2 regions of the Brevibacterium sp. LAARM2_SD2 genome follow, and region 2 is predicted to be linked to the other one. Evidence: predicted binding sites of a transcription regulator. Region 2 holds the regulator's gene; the other holds the start of a gene.

Region 1 (9,680 bases), on a different contig from region 2:
GTCTGTTCCTGTTGGCCGTGGCCATCACGATGGGGGTGAGCACCGGCCTCAACGGCTTCTACGTCTCCGCCAGTCGCATCCTCCTGGCGATGGGCCGGGCACAGATGATTCCGCCGGTCTTCGCCCGTCTCCACCCGAAGTACAAGACCCCGCACATCGGGATCCTCGCCGTCATGCTCATCTGCCTCATCAGCCCATGGTTCGGCCGTGCCGCACTCACGTGGGTCGTCGACATGTCCTCGATCGGCGTGACGATCGCCTACCTCTACACCTGTCTGTGCGCCTTCCGGATCTTCCGCCCCAGCAGCGAGACTCCGGCCGCGGATGCTCTGCCGGGCACCTACTCGACGGTGAAAAAGGTCCTCAGCGGTCTCGGAGCCGTCATCGCGGTCTTCTTCATGGGCCTGCTCCTCATTCCGGGGTCACCCGGAGCCCTGGGCAGGGAGTCCCTCATCGCGCTGGCCGTCTGGATCGTCATCGGCATCGTCTTCTTCGTCTCCCGAATCCGGCACAACCGCCGCCTCACCGACGCTCAGGTCGACATGCTCGTCCTCGGCAACGAGCGTCCGGCACCGACCCGCTTCAGGGAACGCGCGCAGCTGCGCCGTGAGGGTGCACTGCCGCAGCCCGACGACGAGACCTCACGCGAGGGCTGAGAGTCCGCACGCCACGGCGGTCATGCCTGAGCACCCGGTCAGCCGGGGAACGCTCAGACATGACCGCCGTGGCGTCCCAGCGCGGTCCTCAGGGCCTCGACGACCGCGCGGGTCGAGGCGCGATCGCCGAGAGTCTCCGGCTCAAGGGCGATCGCCGACTGGTAGAAGTCGGAGACGTCGCATCCGAGGCCGACTCCGATGAGGTGACGGTCCGGACGCGCCGCCGCCGCGATCGTCGCAGCGAGGTCCCTCGCCAGATAGTCCTCGTCGTTGGCCTCCGCGGTCGCCCCGTCTGCCGGACTGCCGTCGCTGACGACGACGAGCACGGTGCGCGCGGCATCGACCCGGTCGAGGCGCGTGAGCGCCCAGCGCACCGCTTCCCCGTCGACGCCTTCCCGGTAGAGCGAGAGCTTGAGCAGGCCGGCGAGAGCGAAGCGGGCCCGGCGGGCAGTGGTGGCGGAGTCCTTGAAGACGAGGTGGTCGACCTCGTTGAGTCGACCGATGCCGGCCGGGGACCCGGACCTCTGCCAGGACCTCTTCGGTCGTCCGCCGTTCCACGCGCCGGTGGTGAAGCCGAGGACCTCGGTGACGACATCGAGACGGTCGAGGGCCGTGACGAGACCATCGAGGAGAGCGGCGAGTCCGGCGGCGTGGGGCTTCATCGACACCGAGCAGTCGAGCAGGAACGTCACCACGGTGTCCGGCTGACCCGTCGTCGTCACATCCCTGAAGACACGGCGCTCCCCCGGTGAGGTGATGAGGCGGGAGAGTCGGCGCGGATCGAGGACTCCGGATTCACCGTCCTCGAGGTCGCAGACCTCGACCGGAGCGGCGACGACGGGCTGGAGTCGGCTGATGATCGGCGCCACCGGCGCTCGCCGGTCCTGCGTCTGCTCATCGAGCTGCCGACGCAGATCGCGCAGCTGCGCCGGGCGGACGACGTCACAGATGTGACGGGTGCTGTCGAAGCTCGCGTCCCAGATCGCATAGCCGCGGCCGGCCGATCCCGGCGACTCCGGCGACCCGCCGGGAGCGGCGAAGGGACTCTCGGAGACATCGAGCACGAGTGAGAACGCCGAGGCGGTACCCCTGCGGCGCGGTCGGGTGCCCTGGCCCCACTGCTCCTCGTTCTCGGCCATGCGCGCCGCGACGAACGCGGCGAAGTCGAGCGCGGCGGGAAGGAACGCCGACTGGGACGTCCGCGTCCGTCGCAGGCGGACCAGCAGCTCACCCATGTCCGCGGCGAGATCGGCTCGGGTCGCCTCGATGAGGTCGACGCAGTCCTCGCTGATCGGCTCTCCGGTGAGCGTCGAGCGCGCGACCACCGTGATCGTGAGCAGAAGGATCCCCTGGTGGGTCTCGTGCAGGCGCGAGCCGAGGAACTCCCGGCACCACTCGGTGTGCCGCTGCGCGAGATTCTGTCGCACCCCGGGCAGGTCCGCCAGCGCCTCGCATCGGAACTGCTCGAGGACCTCGACGACGAGCCGCTCCGCCGTCGAGTCCGGAAGGGCTGACCTGTGATCGCCGAGGTCGCTGTGGCGCATCCGCAGCGCCATCGCATCGGCGGCTCCGCGCAGGGAGGAGAGGCCGGCATCGGCCAAGGAGGGATAGAGGTGCGGAGCGTTGAGAGGAAGTCTCCCGTGGGTGTCGATCGGACGGGCGCCCCAGCGGTCGAGGTCGGAGTCTCCCGACAGCGCCCGCAGCACTCCTGCCAATGTCCGGTCGATGCGTCGCTGCTCGTCGGCGCCCCGCGAGCGGGACCGGTCGGCAACATCGCGGTGTCCCCGCGGTCGGGTCGACGGGTCCATCTCAGTCCACCGACAGCGAGGTCAGCACTGCGGGATCGGTGCCGAAGCCGCGTTGGAGGAATTCGCCGAGGAGAACGTGCTCGGACGGGTCGCAGCGGTTGGCGAAGGAGAACTTGAAGGCGAGTTCGACGTCGTTGAAGATCAGGGCATTCTGCGCCCAGGAGATGACGGTGCGCGGAGACATGAGCGCGGAGAGATCGCCGGCGGCGAAACCTGTCCGGGTCATGTTCGCCACGGACACCATGGTCTCCGCCGTCTCCCTCCCGAACCGCTCGACGAACCCGGGCACTTGGCCGGTGACGACCTCGTACTCACGCTGCGGTGTCAGATAGTCGAGCTTCGCGACGATGCCCCACCGGTCCAGCTGGGCCTGGTTGAGTCGCTTGACGCCGCTGTAGAGGCCGTTGAGGTTGCCCAGTCCGACGGTGTTCGCCGTCGCGAAGAGCCGGAACTGGGAGTGCGGACGGATGACGCGGTTCTGTTCGGTGAGCGTGAAGAGACCCTCCCGCTCGAGCAGCCGCTGGATGATGAACATCACCTCGGGCCTGCCTGCGTCGTACTCGTCGAAGATCAGCGCCATCGGTCGGCCGAGGGCGAACGGGACGATGCCGTCCTCGAAGCGGGTGCGCGGATGGCCGTCTTCGATGACGACCTGGTCCTTGCCGACGAGATCGGTGCGGGAGATCTGACCGTCGAGGTTGATCCGCATGACCGGCCAGTTGAGCCGTGCCGCGACCTGTTCGATGTGCGTGGACTTTCCCGTGCCGTGCAGACCCTGGATGAGGACGCGCGAATTGTGGATGAACCCCGCGAGGACGGCCCGGGTCACCTCCGGGTCGAAGCGGTAGTTCGGATCGATGTCCGGGACGAGGCTGTCGTCGCCGGTCAGCCGCGGCACCTGCAGGTCGCTGTCGAGGCCGAAGAGCCGACGGGCGGATTCCCAGGTGATCGAGTCCCCGGCCGGCGTGGGGTCGGACATGGTGCTGAGCGGATCCGTGGCGGTGCGCATGGTCGGCGCTCCCTTCGTCTGGCGTTCCCCGAGGCGAGAGGCGGTCCGCTCCGGCGACGCATTCGTGGTCGTATCAGGCGATCTCGGTGCTGCGGTCGATGTCGTCGATGCGGGAGATCTTCTCGGCTGCGGCCTGCACCAGCGGCAGGAGAGCGACGAGATCGTCCTCGGACTTCCGCAGCACCGGGGCCTGAATGGCCACGCACTGATTCGACCTCCCCGCTTCTCCGGGGACGAGCACGGCCAGGCACACGAGTCCGTCGAGGTACTCCTGGCGGTCGACGGCGAATCCCTGCTCCCTGATCTCGGTGAGCTCCGCGTCGATGCGGTCCGGATCGGTCATCGTGTGTGGGGTGAAGGCCGGCAGCTGCGACCCGGCCAGCAGACGGCGGCGCTGAGTCTCACCGTACTGGGACATGATCATCTTCCCGCTGGCCGATGCGTGGATCGGCACGCGGGCTCCCGCTTCGAGGTGGACCCGCAGGGGGTGCTGAGTCTCGACGCGGTCGAGGTAGATGACGTCGCTGCCGGCGACCGTCGTGAGGTTGCAGCTCTCCTCGACATCCTCGGCGAGCTGGGCCAGGATCGCGCGACGAGCCCCGTGCCGTGTGTCGTTGAGCAGAATGTCCTCGGCCATGCGCCGCAGGCGCGCACCCGTTCCATAATGCCGGCCGTCGCTGTGCCGGGTGATGAGACCGGCGCCCTCGAGCTGCTGGAGCATGCGGTGAAGCGTGGGCTTGGGCAGTCCGGTCTGCACGACGAGGGACTGCAGGGTGAAGATCTCGTCGCGCGTCGAGATCAGCTCGAGCAGCGAGATGAGGCGCAGCGCCGGCGTCTCCCCGACGAGCGAGAGTTCGGCGCCGAGGCCCGGTTCCGCGAGATTGTCCATGAGCACGCCCTCCTTGGTGTCTCGGAAAATCATACCAAACAGAATAATAACCGGAACACGTATTGACGCGGTCGCCCGCCACCGCCTAGTGTTCTAAGTGTTCAACTTTTTCATCCGAATTGAACGAATAAACGAGACCTCGAAGACGTGGTCTTCCCAACCTCAAGGAGGAGTTGGCATGACAGAACTCGCTGATCGGACCGAGGTCGACGCACCCGAACACGCTCCGAAACCGCAGAAGATCACCTCCTCGGAGGCATTCGTCGAGACCATGGTGGCCAACGGCGTCACCGATGTGTTCGGCATCATGGGATCGGCATTCATGGACGCGATGGACATCTTCGCGCCGGCCGGCATCGACTTCGTTCCGGTCGTCCACGAACAGGGCGCGGCCCACATGGCCGACGGATACGCTCGGGCATCCGGCCGCCACGGAGTGGTCATCGGGCAGAACGGGCCCGGCATCTCGAACTGCGTGACCGCGATCGCGGCGGCCTTCTGGGCGCACTCCCCGGTCGTCATCGTCACGCCCGAAGCGGGCACTAACTCGATCGGGCTCGGTGGATTCCAGGAAGCCAATCAGCTGCCGATGTTCCAGGAGTTCACGAAGTACCAGGGCCACGTGACGAACCCCGCGCGGATGGCCGAGTTCACCGCCCGCTGCTTCGACCGGGCCCAGTCGGAGATCGGGCCCACCCAGCTCAACATCCCCCGTGACTACTTCTACGGCGAGGCGGCCCCCGACATCCCGCAGCCCCAGCGCATCGATCGCGGTGCGGGCGGCGAACAGAGCCTCAACGATGCCGCAGAGCTGCTGGCCCAGGCGAAGAACCCGGTGATCATCTCCGGCGGCGGAGTCGTCATGGCCGACGGAGTCGAGGAGTGCATCGCCCTGGCCGAGCGCCTCGGCGCACCCGTGGTCAACAGCTACCAGCACAACGATTCGTTCCCCGCCAGCCATCCGCTGTGGGCGGGCCCTCTGGGCTACCAGGGGTCGAAGGCGGGAATGACCCTGCTCAATCAGGCCGACGTCGTCCTCGCGCTCGGCACCCGCCTCGGACCGTTCGGCACGCTCCCGCAGTACCAGTTCGAGTACTGGCCCACGGAGGCGAAGATCATCCAGGTCGACGCCGACCACAAGATGCTCGGACTGGTGAAGAAGATCGACGTCGGCATCTGCGGCGATGCCAAGGCCGTGGCCGCCGAGCTCCTCGGGCGCCTCAACGAGAAGACCGTCATCAGCGACGCCACCAAGGACGAGCGGGCGAATCTCATCCGCGCGGAGAAGGAGGCCTGGGAGGCCGAACTCGATTCCTGGACCCATGAGAAGGACGAGTTCTCCCTCGACGTCATCGACGAAGCGGAGAAGGAGGAGGGCAACTGGCTCCATCCGCGTCAGGTGCTGCGTGAGCTCGAGAAGGCGATGCCCGCCGACGTCATGGTCTCCACGGACATCGGCAACATCAACTCGGTGGCGCACAGCTACCTGCGGTTCGAGCGTCCGCGCAGCTTCTTCGCCCCGATGAGCTTCGGCAACTGCGGCTATGCGCTGCCGACGATCATCGGCGCGAAGCGAGCCGCTCCGGAGCGCCCGGCCATCGCATATGCCGGTGACGGCGCTTGGGCGATGAGCATGGTCGAGGTCCTCACCGCCGTCCGCCATGACATCCCCGTCACCGCGGTCGTCTTCCGCAACCGCCAGTGGGGTGCGGAGAAGAAGAACCAGGTCGAGTTCTACGGTCGCCGCTTCATCGCCGGTGAGCTCGACAACGGGGAGAGCTTCGCGGCGATGGCAGAGAGCATGGGCGCCGATGGGATCGTCGTCGACAGGCTCGAGGACGTCGGCCCTGCACTGCAGCGGGCCGTCGATGCGCAGATGAACGAGGGCAGGACCACGGTCATCGAGATCATGTGCACGAAGGAGCTCGGCGATCCGTTCCGGCGCGACGCACTGCGGATGCCGGTCCGCACACTCGACAAATACAAGGACTTCGTCTGAGGAAGAGGATCAGGGCGCGCGGCAGCAAGCCGTGCGCCCCTTCGCCGTAGGGAGACTCCGTTGAACTGGTACATCGTCTGGATACTCGCGTTCCTCGCCCTGCTCTTCGCCGTCAGCCTCCGCTCCTCGAAGACGGTCAAGACGGCCGACAACTACGTCATGGGCGACTTCAGCCTCGGCTTCTTCCCCATCTGCGGATCGGTGATCGCCACCGTCACCGGTTCCGCGGCCCTCATCGGCGCCGCCGGCAAGGGATTCACCCTGGGTGTCTCCTACCTCATCACCAGCCTCGCCTTCGTCGGCTTCACCATCGCCACCGTCATCGTCCTCGGCCCGACGATCCGCAGGCTCCGGCTCTACACGCTGCCGGAGCTCTTCGCCCGCAGGTTCGGCAGAGCCGCAGCCCTCATCCCCGCCCTCATCACCGGACTGCTCTACATGACCCCGACCTTCGGGATGCAGCTGGTCGGCATGGCGGCCCTGCTGTCGTCGGTGACACCGATCCCGACGTTCTGGGGAGTGCTCCTCGGCTTCCTCGTCACGCTCGCCTTCACCATGATCGGCGGACTGCCGAGTGTGGCCTGGACGGACGCGATCCAGACCGTCGTCATCCTCGCCGGCGTGGTCCTCGCTCTCGTCGTCGGCATCGCCGCGCTCGGCGGTCCGGCAGAGGTCGTGGCAGCCACTCCCCCACAGCTGCTCGAGTTCGACAGCATCGGCGGCATGGAACTCCTCAACTGGTTCCTCATCTTCGGGCCCTTCTACATCGTCTGGCAGACCACCTGGCAGCGGCTGACCGCCGCGAGTACGCCGAAGATCGGATACTCGGCCGTGACGATCGGCTTCATCGTGTCCGGACTCGTCAGCGTCGTCGCCGTCCTCATCGGCATCGCCGCCCTCCAGCGATTTCCCGCCGACACCAAACCCGACCTCGTCTACACGAGCTTCATCTCCGAGATCTTCCCGCCGTGGCTCGGAGGCCTGCTCATGGTCTCCCTCGTCGCCGCCCTGCTCACCGGCGCCACCTCGTTTCTCCTCAGCGGGGCCATCAACATCTCCAAGGACATCTATCAGGGGTGGGTCAACCCCGGTGCCGGGGACCAGCGGATCCTCGTCGTCTCGCGGCTGTCGGTCGGTGCGATGGCGGTGCTCGGACTGGTCATCGCCCTGCTCATCGACGACATCATCGCGATCTACGAGCTGGCGCTGACGTTCACCGCGTCGACGCTCGTCATGCCCGTCCTCGCGGCGATGTTCTGGCGCCGAGCCACGACGACCGGGGTCATCGTCAGCATGGTGGCGGCTGCCGCCGCAGCCGTGCTGTGGAGGCTGGCAGGCACTCCCTTCGGTCTGCACGAGATCGCCCCCGGACTTCTCGTCTCAGCGATTACCCTGGTGATCGTCAGCCTTGTGTCTCGGCACTCCGCCAACGAGACCGTCACCGCCTACGCGCTGGAGGGACGCGGGACCCCGACCGGCGAATCGACCGACGCCCACGAATCGAGGACACTGAGCAATGAATCCTGAGGACACCATCGTCTACCCCGCGCGCGGATCCGCACCGGTGATCCGTCGTTCCCCGTCGCTGAGGCCGTGGCCGTGCGCGGTGACCGGATCCGCGCGGTCGGCATCGTCGAGGAGCTGCTCACCTACCCGGGTGCCGTCCTCGACGAGCGCTACGGGGATGCCGTCATCCTCCCGGGATTCGTCGAAGCGCACACCCATGCCGGCACCGGCAATGTGTGGAAGCAGACCTACGTCGGATTCCTCGACCGCACCGAGCCCAGCGGGCGCCACTGGCCCGGCTGCACGAGCATCGACGAGGTCGTCGAACGGCTCAGAGTCGCCGAAGCTGAGCTCGACGATCCGCAGCAGCCGCTGCTCGCGTGGGGATTCGACCCCATCTACTTCCCCGGGGAGGCATTCACCGCAGCCGACCTCGACGCCGTGTCGCCGCACCGACCGATCCATGTCATCCACACGAGCGTGCACGCGTGCGTGGTCAACTCCGCGGTCATGTCGCGCTACGGCATCAGCGCAGACACGATGGTGCCGGGCGTGGTCAAGGACTCGTCAGGAGCACCGACGGGCGAACTGCGGGAATTCACCGCGATGGCGCTGGTCAGCGACCTGACCGAGGGCACCGGTCCGCTGAGCATCGACGCCGCGGCGCTGCGGGCCTTCGGACAGGAGGGGGTGAACACCGGGACGACGACGCTGACCGATCTCGGGTCGCTGACGCTGATGGATGATGCCGGCGTCGACCTCTATCGCAGCGTCGTCGACGAGACCTTTCCGGCCCGCCTCAATGTCTTCCATTTCGGTGCGGGCGTCGGAGCGCCGCGGCCGTCACTGAGCGATGATGCCGCGCGCCTCGTCGACCTCGCAGGACAGTCATCGGCGCACCTGCGCCTGGGCAACGTCAAACTCATGCTCGACGGGTCGATCCAGGGGTTCACCGCCCGACTCGAGGCGCCGGGCTATTTCGGGGACGAGCCCAACGGGCTGTGGAACGTCACCCCCGAGGAGTTCTATGCGGCGTTCAGCGTCTTCCACCGCGCAGGACTGCTCATCCACGTGCACTGCAACGGCGACCAGGCCACAGAGCTGTTCCTCCAGACCCTGCAGCGCGTCCTCACCGAAGCCCCCAGGCCGGACCACCGGCACACGTGCACGCACTCCCAGCTGACGACGGCCGCCCAGTACCGGCGCCTGGCAGCGCTGGGCGCCTGCGCGAACATCTTCGCCAATCACATCTTCGCGTGGGGCGATCAGCACATGGACATCACCCTCGGTCCCGACCGCGCCCGACGCATGGACGCCGCCGCCACCGCACTGCGGGAGGGCGTCCCGATCTCCCTGCACTCGGACTCGCCGGTCACCCCGTTGGGACCGCTGCGCACGATCACGCACGCCGTGACGCGCAAGAGCCAGACCGGACGGGTGGTCGGCGACGGCGAGGCGATCAGCGTCGACGAGGCCGTGCGGGCGATGACGCTGGGCGCGGCCCATATGCTCCACATGGACCACGAGGTGGGTTCGCTCGAGGCAGGCAAGTATGCCGACTTCGCCATCCTCGCTGACGACCCGTACGAGGTCGACCCCGACCGGATCGGCGATATCCACGTCCGCGGCACCGTCGTCGGCGGCCGCCATTTCGACTCCCGCATCGCCGCCCCTGCAGACAGCTGATGAGCGCACGCCTGAGCATCATCGGCGGCTACCTCGGCTCCGGCAAGACGACGCTCATCAATGCCCTCCTGGCGGCGGGGACCCTCGGACGCACGGCCGTGCTCGTCAATGATTTCGGGGAGATCAG
Region 2 (9,680 bases):
AGGCTGCGGAGGCTGCGGAGGTCATCGAGGCTCGAGACGCCGCCGGAGGCGGTGATCGGCTTGTCGGTGCGCGTCGACATCGATTCGAGGAGGTCGAGGTTGGGTCCCTGGAGGGTGCCGTCCTTGCGGACGTCGGTGACGACGTAGCGGGCGCAGCCGGCTTCCTCGAGGCCGGTGAGCACCTCGAAGAGGTCCCCGCCGTCCTTCGTCCATCCGCGGGCAGCGAGCGTCTGACCGCGGACGTCGAGGCCGATGGCGACCTGATCGCCGAAGCGGGAGATCATCTCGGCCGTCCACTCGGGGTTCTCGAGGGCCGCGGTGCCGATGTTGACGCGTTCGGCCCCGGTGTCAAGCGCCCGTTCGAGGCTTTCGGTGTCGCGGATGCCGCCGGAGAGTTCGACCTTGATGCCCACGGCCTTGACGACCTGGTTGAGGAGGTCGGAGTTCGATCCCCGACCGAAGGCCGCGTCGAGGTCGACGAGGTGGATCCACTCGGCGCCGCGCTCCTCGAAGTCGTGGGCGGCGTCGATCGGTGAACCGTAGTCGGTTTCCGTGCCCGCTTCGCCCTGGACGAGGCGGACGGCTTTGCCGTCGGCGACGTCGACGGCGGGGAGGAGAACGAGCTTGTCAGTCATGGTGGCCTTTCCTGGGTCGCAGTCGGTGGTGCGGTGGTGGATGCGACGCTGAGTCAGTGATTCCGGGACCGGGCCGGTCCCGGGGCGTGCGGGTCAGTCGTTCGGCGCGGATGCTCCGGGCGAACCGGGGCTGTCGGGCGACTCGGGATTGTCGGGCGACTCGGGGTCCCTCGGCGTTTCAGAGAACGTCGCGATCCAGTTGCGCAGGAGTCCGGCACCTGCGGTCGCTGACTTCTCCGGATGGAACTGGGCGGCCCACGTCGTCCCGTCCTCGACGGCGGCGACGAAGTCCCCGCCGTGGGTCGCTGTCGTCACCAGCGTCCCGGGCGGGTGCTCGGTGGCGGCATAGGAGTGGACGAAGTAGAACTTCTCGTCCTCGATGCCGGAGAACATCTGCGAACCGGGGGCCGCAGCCACGCCTGTCCACCCCATGTGGGGCACGACCGGCGCGTCGAGCGCGGTGACCTCACCGGGCCACAGGCCGATGCCCTCGGTCTCCTCCCCGTGTTCGCGTCCGCGGGAGAAGAAGACCTGGAGGCCGACGCAGATGCCGAGGAGGGGACGACCGGCGGCGTGCCGGTCGCGGATGAGATCAACGGCGCCGACGGATTCGAGCCCGCGCATCACGGCGGAGTACGCGCCGACCCCGGGCACGAGCAGGCCGTCGGCTGCGTCGATGACCGCGTGGTCGGCGGTGAGGGTGACGTCGGCTCCGGCCGCCTCGGCGGCGCGCACGGCGGAGCGGACGTTGCCGGCGCCGTAGTCGAGCACGGCGATCGTCGTCATCAGCGCTGCCCTCCTGAGAGGACGCGGGAGATCCGCCACAGCGAGAACCCGAAGACGATCGCCCCGACGACGGCGACGATCCAGGCGACGGCGTTGCCGCCGAGGCCGACGGTGACGCCGAAGGCGAGGACGAGACCGGCGAGGACGGCGACGACGATCCACATGAGCGCGGTGCGTGCGAGCGCGGCCCGTCCCGGCGTCATCGTCGCCGCGCTCGCCTGGAGCTTCGACATCGACGAGGTCGGGATGTTGCCCTCGACCTCCTCAGGCGCGACGGTTTCGAGGAGGATCTGCTCGGTGACGTCGGGGAGGTTGCGCAGGGCGAGTCCGGCCGGGACATCGGATTCGCGTGCCCCGTGCCGGAAGTGGCCGGCGTCGATCTGCTCGTCGCTGCGGACGAGGAGGAGGACCTCGTGTTTCCCGGCGAGCTTCGAGATCGCAGCGGCCGCCTCGTTGCCGGCTTCGACACCGGTGTCGGAGAGCACGATGCCGGTGAAGTCGCCGATGGGCACGATGGTGCCGGAGATGTTCGAGAGCACGCATGCGGCGGCGAGCTGGTCGGGGACGCCGAACGGGGTGACGACGACGGTGGTGCTCACAGGACTCCCTTGGTGCTCGGGACAGCGGTGGTGCGGCCGTCGGGTTCGACGGCCTCGCGCAATGCGCGGGCGAAAGCCTTGAACTGGGCTTCGACGATGTGGTGCGGGTCGCGACCGCGCAGCAGGTCGAGGTGGACGGTGAGTCCGGCGTGGAACGCGATCGACTCGAGCGCGTGGGAGGTCATCGAGCCCGTGAAGTGCCCGCCGATGAGGTGGTACTGCTGACCCTCGGGTTCGCCCTGGTGGACGAAGTAGGGGCGGCCGGAGATGTCGATGACGCAGCGGGCCAGCGATTCGTCGAGCGGGACGAAGGCGGCACCGTAGCGGCGGATGCCGGCCTTGTCGCCGAGCGCCTCGGCGATGGTCTGCCCGATGACGATCGCGGTGTCCTCGACGGTGTGGTGGACGTCGATGTCGGTGTCGCCGGAGGCGCTGATGTCCATGTCGATGAGCGAGTGCTTCGCCAGTGCGGTGAGCATATGGTCGAAGAACGGCACCGTCGTCGAGATGTCTGCTCTGCCGGTACCGTCGAGATCGAGGGCGACGGACACGGTCGACTCGGATGTCGATCGGTCGCGTTGGGCCTTCCTCATAGTGAGCCTTTCTTCGCTCTGGTCATCACGCGGCGCATGGGTGCGCCGCTGTCCATTGTCTCAGTCCCTGTCCGCATCGTGCACAGCGGTCTCGCTGCTGAACACCGGCGGTCTCGTCGCCGAGGCGGTGGTGGCGGTCTCCGATGGGCGTCAGCGATGGCTGAGCAGCGTGTCCGGTGCGGTCGCGACGATGTCGTCGAGGGCGGCGAGGAACGCGGTCGTCTCCGCTTCGGTGCCGGCGTTGACCCGGGCGTGGTGGGGAATGCCGATGTCGCGGATGAGGATTCCGCGGTCGAGGAGCTGCTGCCACAGGTCGGCCGGTGAGGCGATGTTGCCGAAGAGGACGAAGTTCGAATCGCTCGGGTAGACGGTGAAGCCGAGGGCGGCGAGGCGCTCGGCGATGGCCGTGCGCGAGTCGATGAGCCGATCGACGTTGCCGAGGAGCAGATCGGCGTGCTCGAGCGCCGTGCACGCGAGCACCTGGGTGATGTCGGAGAGGTGGTAGGGCAGCCGCACGAGGCGGAGGGCGTCGATGAGTTCGGGGGCGGCGATCGCGTAGCCGAGCCGCAGTCCCGCGCAGGCGAAGGCCTTGCTCATCGTCCGGGAGACGACGAGGCGCGGTCGGCCCTCGAGCAGGGTCATCGCCGAGGGCAGGGCGGGACGGGAGAACTCGGCGTACGCCTCGTCGACGATGACGATTCCCCGGCAGTTCTCGTATGCGGCGGCGATGACGTCGAGGCCGATCGAGGTGCCGGTCGGATTGTTCGGGGTGCAGAGGAAGACGATGTCGGGATCGACGCGGGCCACCTCGGCGGCGACGGATGCGGCGTCGAGTTCGAACTCCTCGTCACGGGAGCCCGCCACCCAGCTCGCGCCGGTGCCGGTCGTGATGAGCGGGTGCATCGAGTAGCTCGGGGTGAAGCCGAGAGCGGTGCGTCCGGGGCCGCCGAAGGCCTGGACGATGTGGGAGAGGACCTCATTCGAGCCGTTGGCCGCCCAGATCATCTCCGGGACGAGGTCGAACGAGCCGCCCGCCCGTTCGTTGACGCCGTCGAGGTAGGTGACGAGGTGCTCACGCAGCGCCGTGAACTCCCGGTCGGGGTAGCGGTTGAGTCCGGCGAGGTGGCCGTCGACGGCCCGGCGCATCGCCTCGGTGACGACCTCGGGGATCGGATAGGCGTTCTCGTTGACGTTGAGCTGCACCGGAACGTTGAGGTGCGGAGCGCCGTAGGGCTGCTGACCGACGAGGTCGGAGCGGACCGGCAGAGAGTCGATGTTTCCCACACACCGATTTTAGCGCTGGGGAACGTCGAGGCTCTGGCCCGGGTGGACGACAGGGCTGTCAAGGTGGTTGAGCTCGACGATGTCGGCGACGACCTCACGGGTGTCGCGGTCGAGACCGAGGTTCGAGGCCACGGTCCACAGCGACTCGCCCTCGCCGACGACGACGGCGTCAGCGGCGACTCCGACGACCTCTCCCTCAGCGACCGCCTCGGCGGTGAACGTCTGGGTGGAGATGAAGAGCGTTCCGCCGATGATGGCGAGAGCGCACAGGGCGGTGCGGAGCAGGCGCACGGCGCGGCGGCCGCGGACGGTCAGACGCATTTCGTGATTCTTCTCAGACATCGCTTTACCTCTTTCTTCGTACGATTCCATCCGCAATGGGTAGAACGTCTGTTCTATTCAACATGCCAATCGAACAAATGTCCAGTCCATCTCGAACATTTATGAGACAATGAGCGAGAACCAGCGTTGTTGATCGATCTCGAACAACCATCCCAGGCGGCACTGACACGAGATCTCTCGAAGCGCTTCGACCGGTGGGATTAGAACGAAGGGGAAGAGGCAATGGTGCAGAACAAACGAGGCAGAGGCAGGCCGCGCAACGAGGATGTGGCCAGCGAGATCGCGGCTGCGCGCAGCGAAGAGGACGAGGTCGAGATCCCCGACGGGCCGACCGGAGCCGGCGACTTCCGACTCTCCCCCCGGCAGCGGCTCGTCCTCGAGACGATCGAACGCGCCGTCGTCACCAACGGCTACCCGCCGAGCATGCGCGAGATCGGCGAGGCCGCGGGGCTCGCATCGCTCTCGAGCGTGGCGCATCAGCTCTCGCAGCTCGAGCGGCTCGGCTATGTCCGTCGCGACCCCAAGCGCCCTCGGGCGATCGAGGTCGTCAATCCCTTCGAAGAGGAGGAGGCGGAGCGCGCGAAGTACGAGGAGCTTGCGAACAACACCGTCCAGGTCCCCGTCGTCGGCCGCATCGCCGCCGGTGGTCCGATCCTCGCCGAGCAGGAGGTCGACGACGTCTTCTCCCTGCCGACGCAGGTCGTCGGCTCCGGAGAGATGTTCCTCCTCAAGGTCGTCGGCGATTCGATGATCGAGGCGGCCATCTGTCACGACGACTGGGTGGTCGTGCGCAAGCAGCACACCGCCGACAACGGACAGATCGTCGCCGCCCTCCTCGACGGCGAGGCGACGGTGAAGACGCTCAAGCGCAAGGCCGGACGTCAGTGGCTGCTCCCGCAGAACAAGGACTACGACCCCATCGACGGCACGTACGCGCAGATCATGGGTCTCGTCGTCGCCGTCATCCGCCGCCTCTGAGAGCTGCTACCGGGCACGGCCTGCGCGGAGCGACTGCGCATATCGCGGGCACTGCCTGCACAGTTCGCCTGCTCGAGCACTGCCAGCGCCCGGCGACGAGTGCCCTCGACCGGTCACGGTCGGGGGCATTCGTGCGTTCCGCAGGGTCCCCGGGCGCGGACGACCACCTCGGCGGCAGGGCACGACCGCCTCGGCGGGGTCAGATTTCGAATCCCGCACACGCAACCGCACAGACAACCCGTGCACGCGGTGGATCAGCGGCTCCGCGTAGGGCCTACGAAGCTCCGCGGTGTATCAGCGGCGCCGCGGTGGTCTTCGCGCTCCGGGTGCCCTTCGACCGCCTCGGCGGGCTTAGATTTCGAATCCCGCCCACACAGCTGCACGGACAACCCGTGCACGCGGTGGATCAGCGGCTCCGCGTAGGGCGTGCGAAGCTGCGCGGGGTGATTGCCGCTGAGGGTTGTGCGTGCGAAACCGCGCGACGGATCTGCGGCGCAGCTGAATCAGATACTGGGATCGTTCAGGGGCTGTTCTGCACATCGGTCAGGGAGTCGGCGGTCGGATAGCCCTGCGTCGAGTCGCCCATTCCGAGCAGAATGACCAGGGTGAGCACCATGGCAGCACCGCCGAGAACGAAGGCCGCAACGGGCCAGACGTTGAGATAGGTGGCACCCATGAGCAGTCCGATTCCCCCGGCGGCGAAAAGGGCGAGACCCGTGAGGAGACTCGCCAGCCAGTGTTTCCGCTGGGGCTTCTTCTTCCGTTTGCGCGCCATGGCGCGAACTGTACCACCCGGCCCCGAGGACCTCATCCCTTGGCTGCGCCGTCGTCCTTCGCGTCAGCGAGGCGACCGAGGGCCGTGCGGACGAGCTGCGCGTCCGTCGTCGGCCACATCTGCGGCATCGAGTTGACGAGGTATCCGGCGTACCGAGCCGAGCGCAGCCGCGAGTCGAGCACTGCGACCACTCCCTTGTCGGCCGTCGAGCGGATGAGGCGCCCGGCACCCTGGGCCAGGCGCAGTGCGGCATGCGTCGCGCTCACCGCCATGAACCCGTTGACACCGCGCTTGTCGGCGTCGCGGGCCCGCGCCTGCATGAGCGGATCGTCCGGGCGCGGGAAGGGGATCCGGTCGATGATGACGAGCCGGTTCGTCCTCCCCGGCACGTCGACGCCCTGCCACAGCGACATCGTCCCGAACAGACACGCCTCATCGTCGGCGGCGAACCGGGAGACGAGCGACGGCAGACCGTCCTCGCCCTGGAGGAGGATCGGAACATCGACCTTGGCTCGCAGATGCTCGGCGGCGGCATTCGCTGCCGCCTTCGAGGAGAAGAGTCCGAGCGCCCCGCCACGGGACGCGGTGACGAGCGCTTCGAGTTCGGCCAGCGCCTCTTCGCTCAGCCCGCTGCGACCGGGTTTGGGCAGATGAGAGGCGACGTAGATGATCCCCTGCCGGCCGTAGTCGAACGGTGAGCCGACGTCGAGGCCGTCCCACCTCGGCGCATCCGGTCCGAAGAGACCGAGCGAGGCGGCTACGGCGTCGAAGTTCCCACCGAGGGCGAGCGTCGCCGAGGTCGCGACGACGGTGGAGTCCTCGAAGATCCCGTTGCGCATGGTCCCGGCCACGCTCAGCGGGGCGACGACGAGGTTCGTCGTCTCGCGTTCGCGGAAGGTGCTGCGGCTCAGCCACACGACGTCGTTCTTGCCGGGATCGCAGAAGCGCTCGGCGAGTTCGAAGATCTCCTGGCACCGGGCCTTGGCCATCTGCCGGCCCGCATCGGCCTCCTCCCCGCGTCCGCCGATGTCGTTGATGATCTGCCGGGCGGAGTCGCGGATCTGCGTGAGGGCGAGTGCCAACGGCTCGGCGACGGAGAGCATGAGCCCCTCCTGGACACCGGCGGTGGCGCGTTCGAAGGCCGCCGAGGCGGTGTCGAGCATCGCGACGACCCCGTCCTCGACCGTCGTGTTCTTCCGCACCGCCGAGGTGGCTGCCGACAGCATGCCCGTGTTGATCTGGCCGGACAGGGCGTTCGTCACGCGGTCCTTGAGTTCGTGGGCCTCGTCGATGATGATGACGTCGTGATCGGGCAGGACGGAGTTCTCCCCGAACGCGTCGATCGCGAGCAGCGCGTGGTTCGTCACGATGATGTCGGCCTCCGAGGCCGCGGTCCGCGCCTGTTCGGCGTAGCACTCGGTGAAGAGCGGACAGTTCGACCCGAGGCAGTCGAACGCGTTGACCGACACCTGCGCCCACGCCTTGTCACTGACACCTGGCAGCAGATCGTCCCGGTCGCCGGTGTCCGTCGTCTTCTCCCACGTCCGGATCCGCTGGATCTCCTCGCCGAGGCCGGACCGGTCAGTTGGCCTGCGACCGGCGGCGGCATCGGCGCCGAGGTCGAAGAGCATCCCCTCGTCCTCGTCGGGATAGCCGCCCTCGAGTTTGTGCTTGCACACATAGTTGCGCCGCCCCTTGAGCAGCGCGGCCTTCGGCAGCGGGTCGAGCGTCTTCTTCAGCGCCTTGAACAGGCGCGGCAGGTCCCGGTGGATGATCTGCGTCTGCAGTGCCAGCGTCGCCGTCGAGACGACGACCGTCCCGCCGGTGCGGCTCGCGAACTCGGCGGCGGGCACGAGGTAGGCCAGCGATTTGCCGGTGCCCGTGCCCGCCTGGACGAGGAGGTGGATGTTCTTGTCGAGCGACGAGGTGACCGCCTCGGCCATCTCGGTCTGCCCCTCACGGGGCGCTCCGCCGATCGCCCCGACCGCGGTCTGGAGCAGATCGGAGACCGTGCTCACTCGCCGATGACCAGGTCGGGCCTGCGGAACTCCTCGAGTTCGGCGGCGAGTTCGGCCGGGACCTTCGCCTGCATGCCCGTGCCGCCGGCGCCGTGCTCCTCGTGCTCGACGGTGCCGAGCGCGTAGATCTTCGACACGAGGTCGCCGCGCTCATACGGGATGAGGACGGTGATCTCGATGTTCGGCGAGGGCAGCCTCTCCTCGATCGTCTCGACGAGTTCGGCGATCCCCTCCCCCGTCGCCGCGGAGACGAACCGTGCTCCGGGGTATTCGGCGCGCAACGCGGTGACGACGTTCTCGTCGGCGAGGTCGACCTTGTTGAAGACGAGGAGTTCGGGGATGTCACCGGTCTCGACGTCGCCGAGGACCTCGCGCACGGCGTGGATCTGCCCGTGCGGATCCGGATGCGAGGCGTCGACGACGTGGAGGAGCAGATCGGAGTCGGCCGCCTCCTCGAGTGTCGACCGGAACGCCTCGACGAGCTGGTGGGGCAGGTTCCTCACGAAGCCGACGGTGTCGGTGTACGTGAACGTGATGCCCTCAGCCGTCCGCGACTGCCGGACGGTCGGGTCGAGGGTCGCGAACAGGGCGTTCTGAACCATCACCTCGGCGTCGGTGAGCCGGTTGAGCAGGGAGGACTTGCCCGCGTTCGTGTACCCGACGATCGCCACCGACGGGATGTGGTTGCGGTTGCGGTTCTTCCGCTTCGTGTCCCGGGCCGGAGCCATAGCGGCGATCTCCCGGCGCAGCTTCGCCATCCGCGTGCGGATGCGACGGCGGTCGAGCTCCATCTTCGTCTCACCGGGACCGCGCGAACCGATGCCGGCACCGCCGGCGACCCGGCCGCCGGCCTGACGGGACATCGACTCACCCCAGCCGCGCAGACGCGGCAGGAGGTATTCGAGCTGCGCGAGCTCGACCTGGGCCTTGCCCTCGCGGGACTTCGCGTGCTGGGCGAAGATGTCGAGGATGAGCGCGACGCGGTCGACGACCTTGACCTTGATGACGTCCTCGAGCCCGCGCCGCTGGCTGGGGGCGAGTTCGGAGTCGATGATCACGGTGTCGGCGCCGACGGCTTCGACGATCTCCTTGAGCTCGGCGGCCTTGCCCTTGCCGAGGTACGTGCCCGGGTCCGGCTTCTCCCGGCGCTGGACGATCGCATCGAGGACCTCGGAGCCGGCGGTCTCGGCGAGCGCGGCGAGTTCGCGGATCGAGTTCTCCGCCTCGTCGAGCGTGGTGTTCCACAGTCCGGCGAGCACGACGCGCTCGAGCCGGATCTGGCGGTATTCGACCTCGGTGACATCTTCGAGTTCGGTGGAGAGTCCGGCGACGCGCCGCAGGGCGGCACGCTCGGCGAGATCGAACTGGGAGTCCTCGTCAGCGGGGGTTCCCTGCGGGCTGAGCGCCTGAGCACCTCTGGCGAGGACGCGGTCGAGCATGGCATCTCGACGCTCTTTGTCGGTGGACGTCATTCATTCCTTTGTTCGTGTGTCGTTGTCGTCTGCATTCTGTGCAACGCATTCCGACGTCGTTCTATTCTCCCACAGCCGACTAGACTGCAACCGTGGCAGAGCACTATTTCACGCAGAGCCCGACGAGCGACGCGAAGCGCCGGGAGATCACCCTCGACCTCGCCGGTCGCACCGTGACCGTAGAGACGATGAGCGGGA

The links. Region 2 encodes LexA, which represses DNA repair genes until DNA is damaged. Its sites were predicted from a motif close to TCGAACANNTGTTCGA; they were not measured.
Region 1: a site for LexA is predicted at 4,502-4,517, ahead of xsc (sulfoacetaldehyde acetyltransferase). Genes of this name have one in related genera too.

What each region holds. Positions count from the first base shown of each region.
Region 1 covers NZ_JBNFOM010000011.1:16,211-25,890, forward strand. Annotated here, with positions in the region: gene AC2W7K_RS08735 (APC family permease) at 1-656, shown strand, start outside; gene AC2W7K_RS08740 (cobaltochelatase CobT-related protein) at 710-2,464, opposite strand; gene AC2W7K_RS08745 (AAA family ATPase) at 2,466-3,443, opposite strand; gene AC2W7K_RS08750 (IclR family transcriptional regulator) at 3,547-4,395, opposite strand; gene xsc (sulfoacetaldehyde acetyltransferase) at 4,541-6,361, shown strand; gene AC2W7K_RS08760 (sodium:solute symporter family protein) at 6,422-7,888, shown strand; gene AC2W7K_RS08765 (amidohydrolase) at 7,955-9,553, shown strand; gene AC2W7K_RS08770 (CobW family GTP-binding protein) at 9,553-9,680, shown strand, end outside.
Region 2 covers NZ_JBNFOM010000012.1:70,602-80,281, forward strand. Annotated here, with positions in the region: gene priA (bifunctional 1-(5-phosphoribosyl)-5-((5-phosphoribosylamino)methylideneamino)imidazole-4-carboxamide isomerase/phosphoribosylanthranilate isomerase PriA) at 1-635, opposite strand, end outside; gene hisH (imidazole glycerol phosphate synthase subunit HisH) at 729-1,421, opposite strand; gene AC2W7K_RS09555 (hypothetical protein) at 1,421-2,020, opposite strand; gene hisB (imidazoleglycerol-phosphate dehydratase HisB) at 2,017-2,613, opposite strand; gene AC2W7K_RS09565 (histidinol-phosphate transaminase) at 2,764-3,897, opposite strand; gene AC2W7K_RS09570 (LysM peptidoglycan-binding domain-containing protein) at 3,907-4,218, opposite strand; gene lexA (transcriptional repressor LexA) at 4,462-5,217, shown strand; gene AC2W7K_RS09580 (hypothetical protein) at 5,738-5,992, opposite strand; gene AC2W7K_RS09585 (ATP-dependent DNA helicase) at 6,025-8,010, opposite strand; gene hflX (GTPase HflX) at 8,007-9,482, opposite strand; gene AC2W7K_RS09595 (class I SAM-dependent methyltransferase) at 9,575-9,680, shown strand, end outside.